Regions from separate parts of the Kocuria oxytropis genome, predicted to be linked through region 2. Evidence: riboswitches for the same ligand, from Rfam matches in the RefSeq annotation. Region 2 holds a riboswitch; the other holds the start of a gene.
What was found. A riboswitch is a leader RNA that binds a small molecule or an ion and turns the genes downstream of it on or off. The one in region 2 is predicted to bind cyclic di-AMP.
Positions count from the first base shown of each region.

Region 1: it holds a riboswitch for cyclic di-AMP, as region 2 does, so the genes downstream of both, QYM41_RS15785 (C40 family peptidase) here and QYM41_RS13365 (NlpC/P60 family protein) in region 2, are expected to answer to the same signal.

Region 1 is NZ_JAVFXA010000020.1:18,206-22,441, reverse strand. It holds gene QYM41_RS15805 (methyltransferase family protein) at 1-42, opposite strand, end outside; gene QYM41_RS15800 (ArsR/SmtB family transcription factor) at 157-489, shown strand; gene QYM41_RS15795 (cation efflux transmembrane domain-containing protein) at 486-1,184, shown strand; gene QYM41_RS15790 (hypothetical protein) at 1,240-1,392, opposite strand; cyclic di-AMP (ydaO/yuaA leader) riboswitch at 1,780-1,933, shown strand; gene QYM41_RS15785 (C40 family peptidase) at 1,939-2,589, shown strand; gene QYM41_RS15780 (ArsR/SmtB family transcription factor) at 3,045-3,413, shown strand; gene QYM41_RS15775 (cation diffusion facilitator family transporter) at 3,410-4,236, shown strand, end outside.
Region 2 is NZ_JAVFXA010000013.1:8,375-12,610, forward strand. It holds gene QYM41_RS13360 (flavin-containing monooxygenase) at 1-1,271, shown strand, start outside; cyclic di-AMP (ydaO/yuaA leader) riboswitch at 1,836-2,021, shown strand; gene QYM41_RS13365 (NlpC/P60 family protein) at 2,027-2,527, shown strand; gene QYM41_RS13370 (pyridoxal phosphate-dependent aminotransferase) at 2,743-3,942, shown strand; gene QYM41_RS13375 (2-hydroxyacid dehydrogenase) at 3,939-4,236, shown strand, end outside.

The DNA.
Region 1 (4,236 bases), on a different contig from region 2:
GTACAGGCCCAGCGCCAGAGCCGGGGCCACTTCCGTCATCATCACGGTCCTCCTCGATCGGACGAACGCAGTACGTCCCGGGTGACCCGCTGGTGCGCCCGAGGGGTGCCATTAGGCCACTCCTCAACAGTACACAGAAACCTGTACCGTAGGGGGATGACCACGGTGACCCACACCCACACTTCGGCCCTGTCCCGGCTGGGCCATGCCCTCTCCGACGGGACCCGGACCCGGATCCTGCTGGCCCTCCGAGACGCCCCGGCCCGGCCCTCGGAACTGGCGCAGACCCTCGGCGTGTCCAAACAGGTGATGTCCAACCAGCTGGCCTGCCTGCGCGGGTGCGGGCTGGTGACCTCCACCGCCGAGGGGCGCAGCACCTGGTACTCCCTGGCCGATCCCCGCCTCGGGGCCGCCCTGGGGGACCTGCTGGAGCTGGTGGTCACCGTGGACCCGACCTGCTGCTCCCCGGAAGGATGCACCTGCACATGACCTCCCTGACCCTGGACCCCAAGCCCATCACCGATGCACGCCGGGCGGTGCTGCACCGCAGGGTGCGCTGGATCGTGGCCGGCACCATCACCTACAACGTGCTCGAGGCGGTCATCGCCCTGACCGCCGGCACCATCGCCTCCTCCTCGGCGCTGATCGGCTTCGGCCTGGACTCGATCGTGGAGGTCCTCTCCGCGGCGGCGGTGGCGTGGCAGTTCGCCGCCCCGGACCCGCACCAACGGGAAAAGGTGGCGATGCGGGTGATCGCGTTCTCCTTCTTCGGCCTGGCCGCCTTCGTCACCGTCGATGCGATCCGCGCCCTGCTCGGGGCCGCCGAGCCGGAACACTCCCCGGTCGGCATCGGACTGGCCGCGGTGAGCCTGCTCATCATGCCGTTCCTGTCCTGGTTCGAACGCCGCACCGGCCGGGAACTGGGCTCCGCTTCTGCGGTGGCCGATTCCAAGCAGACCCTGCTGTGCACCTACCTCTCCGCCGTGCTGCTGGTAGGCCTGGTGCTCAACAGCACCCTGGGCTGGTCCTGGGCCGACCCGCTGGCTGCGCTGGTGATCGCCGCCGTGGCGGTCAAGGAGGGGCTGGAGGCCTGGCGCGGAGACGCCTGCTGCACTCCCGTTGCGGTCCTCACCGCCGAGGACGGTGCACACTGCGGTGGATGCGGTCCCAACTGCGCCCACTGAGCACGGTCGGCACGCGTCGGCGCCCCGAGACGAGGACGCCGGGGCGCACGGCTTCTCAGGAACCGAGGTAGACGGAGATCGCGGCGAACAGCGCAACTCCGCCGGTGAGCAGGATCGGTCCCGGCACGCTGGTGTCGCCTTCGTGGGCTTGGTCGGGCATCTCCTCGACCACAACGCTGGCTAACGTTCCGCCAGTCAGTGCGAGCATGGACAGAGCCCAAATTTCCGGGGCTTGATGCAGCGCGAAATATCCCAGGATGGCCGCGGGCTTCGCTCTCGATCCACCCGCCGCGCCTTTTGAAGTGGCTCCTGTCCCCACCGCTGTGTGGGCGACGACTCCCCGCGCAGCGCCCACGCACCAACAAGCCACCTCACTCAAAGCGCAGAGCGCCCCGCCTTTCTCGGGAAATTAACAGGAAAAAGCCGACAACAATTCAGGTCTTCATCAAGCCTTGACCACTTCTTTACGATCTCTATACATTCCCGAATCGGATTGTGATTGTTTCGTAATCTCCTTGTACTCTTCAGTGCGTGCCGACCACTGATCCTGTCGGCGCCCTCGTGGCACATCGCCGAGTTCTGCCGGTGCCCGGGGTTCCTGAAGAGAAATCGCTTGGCAGAAGCGGGGGAACCATTACCGGTCCCGGTGTACCGGGGCCTTGGGGTTAAGTCTCAGAGCGCGTGCGTTCTGCGACCGGGTGTCTCCCACCCGCATCCGACAGCTCACCTCGTAGGCAAAGGGAGGAATCCACCCATGTCGCTTTTCAAGCAGCACACTGCCCGTCACCGCGCCCAGACCTCCTCGCGCGCCGTGCGTACCACCACCGTCGTCGCCGCCGCCGGCGCCGCACTGGTGGGCTCCATCGCTCCGGCCCAGGCCTACGCCGAGATCCCCGCCGCCTCCGGGTCCTCCTATGCGGCTCCGGCATCGGCGACGGCCAACCTGGCCTCCTACACCACCCCGGCCCCGGTCGCCGCGCAGCCCGCCGCTCCGACCCCGGCCCCGCAGCAGAGCGCCGCCACCTCGAGCGTGAGCCCGCAGTCCACCGCCATCACCGAGATCGCCCCGGCCGCCGGCGGCATCGTGGGCACGGCCATGCAGGGCGTGGGCACCGGCTACGTCTGGGGCGGGACCTCCTTCGGGGCCTGGGACTGCTCCGGATTCACCGGCTGGGTCTACGCCCAGAACGGCATCGACATCCCCCGCACCAGCTTCCAGCAGATCGCCGCCGCCACCCCGACGTCCAACCCGCAGCCTGGTGACCTGGTGTCCCAGAACGGCGGCAACCACATCGGCATCTACATCGGTGGCGGCAAGATGGTCTCGGCGCTGAACCCGACCCAGGGCACCTTCGTCCACTCCGTCAACGCCATGCCCGTCGACGGGTACTACACCTACCGGTGAGTCTCGCCGATGTGGTGAAGGCCGGCCGGTGGGCTCATCCGTCAGGTGCGGAGTGCCCCGCCAGGATCATCGTCGATGGACCGCATGGGTGCACTCGGATGGACCGCATGGGTGCACTCCGCAGCTGTAGCCGCAGACTCGAACGATTGCCACGATCCTGTCGATGTGCACACGCCAGCGAATCGGCACACGGGGAGCAGTCCTGCGGAGAGGATCGGAGAGTGCTCATGGCCTTGCCCTGTCTTCCGCTGGACGCGGGCAGTGCTTATCCTGCTCCGCCTCGGCATTGGAGCGAGAGCCCTTAGGGTGCAGCGATGGCTCGGGGGACGGGGATGCCGCAGTGGCGGACGGCACCCCCGTCCGCCCTCACCGTATGAATACGAGCTGGACATTGCCCGATCATCAAGGGAAGCCCCTCATCTCCTTTGATACAGATTCTGCTGTACGGTTATTGGATGAGGATCTTGTCCCCGGTCGCGGTGATGTCCCGTTTCGGCAAAGCACTGGCCGATCCCACCCGGGCCGCGGTGCTGCTGCAGCTGCAGCAGGGCCCAGCGGTGCCCTCGGAACTGGCGGCCCGGATCGGGGTGAGCCGGCAGATCCTGTCCAACCACCTGGCCTGTCTGCGCGACTGCGGGTTGGTCGTGGGCGTGCCGGTGGGGCGCAACGTGCGCTATGAACTCTCGGACCCCAAGCTGGCCCACGCGTTGGAGGACCTGCTGGGCACTATCCTCACCGTCGAACCGGTGTGCCGGTGCGGGACACCCGAGTGCGCCGCCGAGGCCCTCGCCGATGACGCCACCACCCAGGAGATTCCGGTATGAGCGGCGAGCACGATCATTCCCACGCCGGCGCCGGGCGGAGGGGGAAACTGGCAGTGGTGTTCGCCATCACCGCCACGATTATGGTCGCCGAGATCATCGGTGCGGTGGTCTCGGGCAGCCTGGCGCTGCTGGCCGATGCCGGGCACATGTTCACCGACTCGGCCGGGCTGCTCATCGCCCTCACCGCCGCGACCCTGGCGCTGAAACCGGCCACGGACAAACGCACCTGGGGGTACCAGCGCGCCGAGATCGTCGCCGCGGCCGCCCAGGCCTCGGTGCTGCTGGCTGTGGGCGGGTTCATCGCCGTCGAAGGGGTGCGCCGGCTGTTGGAGCCCCCCGAGGTCGAGTCCACGGCCATGCTGTGGTTCGGGGTGGTCGGGCTGGTCGGCAACATCATCGGGCTGGTCATCCTCGCCTCGGGCCGGGGGGAGAACCTGAACATGAAGGCCGCGTTCCTGGAGGTGGCCAACGACGCCCTGGGCTCGGTAGCGGTGATCGTCTCCGCGATCGTCATCGCCACCACCGGGTGGACCCGGGCGGATGCGGTCGTGTCCTTGTTGATCGCCGCCCTGATCGTGCCGCGGGCTCTGATCCTGCTGCGCGACACCATCGAGGTCCTGATGGAAACCACCCCGAAGGGCCTGGACCTCGAGCAGGTCCGCACCCGCTTGGAAGCCCTGCCGCACGTGGTCGGTGTGCACGATCTGCACGCCTCGCGCATCGACTCCGACACCCCGGTGCTCTCGGCCCACGTCACCGTCCACGACGGCTGCCTGAACGCTGAGCACGCCGGGGTCGTCCTGGCGGATCTGCAGGCCTGCGT
Region 2 (4,236 bases):
ACGACGCCACCGCGCGGTGGGCCGTGACCACCCGCTCGACCGTGGACGGTGCGGAGGAGACGGTCAGCGCCCGGTACTGCATCATGGCCACCGGCTGCCTCTCGGCCGGGCGCGTGCCGGACTTCGAGGGCCTGGCCGACTTCACCGGAGAGGTCTACCACACCGGCTCCTGGCCGCACGAGGGCGTGGACTTCACCGGCAAGCGCGTCGCGGTGATCGGCACCGGCTCCTCGGGCATCCAGTCGATCCCCGAGATCGCCCGGCAGGCCGAGCACCTCACGGTCTTCCAGCGCACCCCGAACTTCAGCGTCCCGGCGCGCAACCAGCCGCTGGACCCGCAGGAGTGGGCGCAGATCAAGGCCGAGTACCCGCGGATCCGGGAGATCGCCCGGCAGACCCCGACCGGGCTGCCGTTCCCGCCCAGCACCGCCTCCGCGCTGGAGACCGACCCGGCGGAGCAGCGCAAGGTCATGGAGGAGCACTGGACGCTGGGCGGGTTCCGCCTCGGGCAGTGCTTCTCGGACCTGGCGATCAGCAAGGAGGCCAACGACGTCGTGGCCCAGTACATCCGCGAGCGCATCGACGAGATCGTCGAGGACCCGCAGGTCGCGGAGCTGCTCAAGCCCTACGACCACCCCGTGGGCACCAAGCGGATCTGCGTGGACACCGACTACTACACGACGTTCAACCGGGAGAACGTCTCCCTGGTCGACGTCCGGTCCGCGCCGATCACCCGGCTGACCGAGCGGGGGCTGGCCACCACGGAGCAGGAGTACGAAGTCGACGCGATCGTCTTCGCCACCGGTTTCGACGCCATGACCGGGGCCCTGAGCCGGATCGACATCCGGGGCACCGAGGGGCTCGCCCTGGCCGAGAAGTGGGCCGCCGGCCCGCGGACCTACCTCGGGCTGGCCACCGCCGGGTTCCCGAACCTGTTCCTGGTCACCGGCCCCGGCAGCCCGTCGGTGCTCAGCAACATGGTGACCTCGATCGAGCAGCACGTCGACTGGATCACCGACCACATCCGCTACCTCGAGGACCAGGGCCTCACCCGCTCCGAGGCCTCCCCCGAGGCGGAGGACGCGTGGGTGCAGCACGTCAACGACGCCGCGGACATGACCCTGTTCCCGCAGGCGAACTCCTGGTACCTGGGTGCCAACGTGCCCGGCAAGCCGCGGGTGTTCATGCCCTACGTGGGCGGGGTCGGCGCCTACCGCGCCAAGTGCGACGAGGTCGCCTCCCGGCAGTACGAGGGCTTCAGCGTCGCCTGACCGGTTGAACAGCCGAACGGAGGGCTCCGGTGCCGCGGCACCGGAGCCCTCCGCATGCCGGCAGGCCGGGGCTCCGGGGCGCATCCCCTCCTCGGCAGCCTGGTGCTCGGAGGACGCCAGGAGAGCGAGATCGACGCGCCGGAAACGCATTTCTTTCTTTTTGCGAATTCCTGACAGGACAACGGAGATCGCCGGAGGAGGTTGTTTTCCCGACCCAGGAGGAAGGGGCCGATCCCGTCGGCGATCTAATGTTCTGTGGACCTTTCCCGGCAAACAGTCACACCCTGCCACGGGTGCCGCCACCCGGCACTAGACCCCGGACAGGGGCATGCTTGCCCATCGGCATGACTCGGGCAGAGCCCCAGGTCAAGCCCACTTTCGTCTCGAGCTGAGCCTCCCGGGGGATTCCCTTGGGCACGCCTCATCGGACCACGGCGTCCGGGCGCGGAGGTGCAATGCCAGATCAGCACCAAAGCCGAGACGCGCCCGTGATCTAAACGTGACTTTCCCGTTATTTTTCGGTTAGTGTTCTCTCCGTGCTCATCGCATTAACGATCGGCATCTCCGTGCACATCGCCGAATTCTGCCGGTGCCCGGGGCCCCCAGACACATCGCTCGGCAGAAGCGGGGGAACCAGAAACGGTCCCTCCCCCGGGACCTAGGGGTTAAGTCGTCGGGGCCCCCACCCTGACGACCGGGTGTCTCCCACCCGCATCCAACAGCTCACCTCGCAGGCAAGAGGGAGGACATCACTCATGCCCGTTTTCCAGTCCCGCACGCCCCGCCATCGCGCCCAGAGCCCGTTCCGCCTCGGGCGCACCGCCATCCTGGCGGTCGCCGGCGGCGCCTTGGCGCTCAGCAGCGTGGCCCCGGCCCAGGCCGCCCCCGTCGCAGCCCCCCAGCAGGTCCTCAGCACCCAGTCCCAGGCCGGCAAGGCCGCAACCATCGCCGCCGCGGCGCGGAACCAGCTCGGCGTGCGGCAGGACTGCACCGCCCTGGTCACCAAGGCCCTGCGCGCGGCCGGGGTCAAGCACCACGGGTGGCCGGACTCCTACCTGAAGCTCGGCACGCGGGTCTCCGCCGCGCAGGCCCGGCCCGGCGACCTGGTCTACTACGCCAACGGCGGCATGGGCTTCGCCCACATCGCCGTGTACATCGGCGGCGGCAAGGCCGTCCACGGCGGCTGGAACGGCAACCAGACGGTCATCCAGACCGTCAACGTCGGCTCCGGCCCCGTCTACCTCCGCGTGCACTGACACTCCACGCCTGATGCGGGTGTGCGGTTCCCGTCCCGACGGGAGCCGCACACCCGCATCCCATGCGGCCGGCCTCTGAGCGCGAAGAACCTAGCGGCGATGTCCACGGTGGAAATCCATCGGGGAACCACTCTTCCCAGGCTGATATATGAGTCGTATGCTCGGTGCGGGTCCGCCAGCGGATCAATCACCAACTCGACGAGGAGTGGAACAGCATGCGGGAACTCGCACACCGGCTCGACCGGCTGGGCACCGAAACCGCCTTCAGCGTCGCCCAGGCCGCCGCCGCCTGGAAGGCGAAGGGGAACCGCGTGTACCCCTTCCACCTCGGCGACATCAACATCCCGACGGCCCCGCACATCGTCGAGGCGATGGACCGGGCCATCGCCGACGGCTACACCGGCTACGGCCCCGGCCCCGGCATCCCGCAGCTGCGCGAGGCCCTCGCCGAGGACATCGGCTCGCGTCGTGGCATCGACCTCAGCCCCGAGAACATCGTGGTGATGACGGGCGGCAAGCCCGTCATCACCAAGTTCCTGCAGGCGGTCATGAACCCGGGCGAGGAGGTGCTCTACCCGAACCCCGGCTTCCCGATCTACGAGTCGCAGATCGAGTACCTCGGGGGCACGGCCGTGTCGTACCGCTACCTGCCCACGGAGGACGGCTTCGCGATCGACCTCGACCAGGTGCGTGCCTCGATCACCCCGAACACGGTCGCCATCATCTACAACGACCTGCAGAACCCCATCTCGGCCGAGTCGACGGCGGCCGAGCGCGAGGCCGTCGCGCAGCTCGCCCAGGAGCACGATCTCTGGGTGCTCTCCGACGAGGCCTACTTCGAGACCCGCTACGAGGGGGTCTCGAGCTCGATCGCCTCGCTGCCCGGCATGGCCGAGCGCACCGTCATCCTCTACACGTTCAGCAAGAAGTTCGCCATGACCGGCTCGCGCCTCGGCTGCGCCGTCGCGCCGCGTGAGATCGCCACGGTGCTCAGCACCCTCAACACCAACGACGAGTCCTGCACCACGCACTACGTGCAGTGGGCCGGCATCGAAGCGCTCCGCGGCACCCAGGAACCCGTGCAGCAGATGCTCGACGTCCTGCGCGAGCGCCGGGACGCCGCCTGCGAGCTCGTGAACGCCACCCCCGGCATGCACGTGGCCGTGCCGCAGTCGACGTTCTACCTGTTCCCCGACGTCACCGCCGCCATGGAGCGCATGGGGTACACGGCGGTCGGAGACTTCGCCACGGCGGCGCTGCACGAGACCGGCGTCTCCTTCTGCACGCGCGAGCACTTCGGCCGGCGCCAGCCGGGCGAAGACCGGCAGTACATCCGGCTCGCCTACTCGGGCATCGACGTCGCGGACATCCGCGACGGCCTCGGCCGCCTGTGCCAGTGGATCGAGTCGGCATGAGCCGGGTCGTCGTCACGGGGCGGATTCCCGACGCCGCGATCGAGAAGCTCCGCGCCGAGCACGAGGTCGACGCCTGGCCGGAGGCCGGGCCGATCGGTCGCGAGGAGCTCCTGCGCCGGGTGGCCGGCGCCGATGGCGTCGTGAGCCTGCTCACCGAGCGCGTCGACGCCGAGCTGCTCGACGCCGCCGGCCCGCAGCTCCAAGTGGTCGCGAACGTCGCCGTCGGCTACGACAACATCGACGTGCCGGCCTGCGCCGAGCGGGACGTGGTGGCCACCAACACCCCCGGCGTGC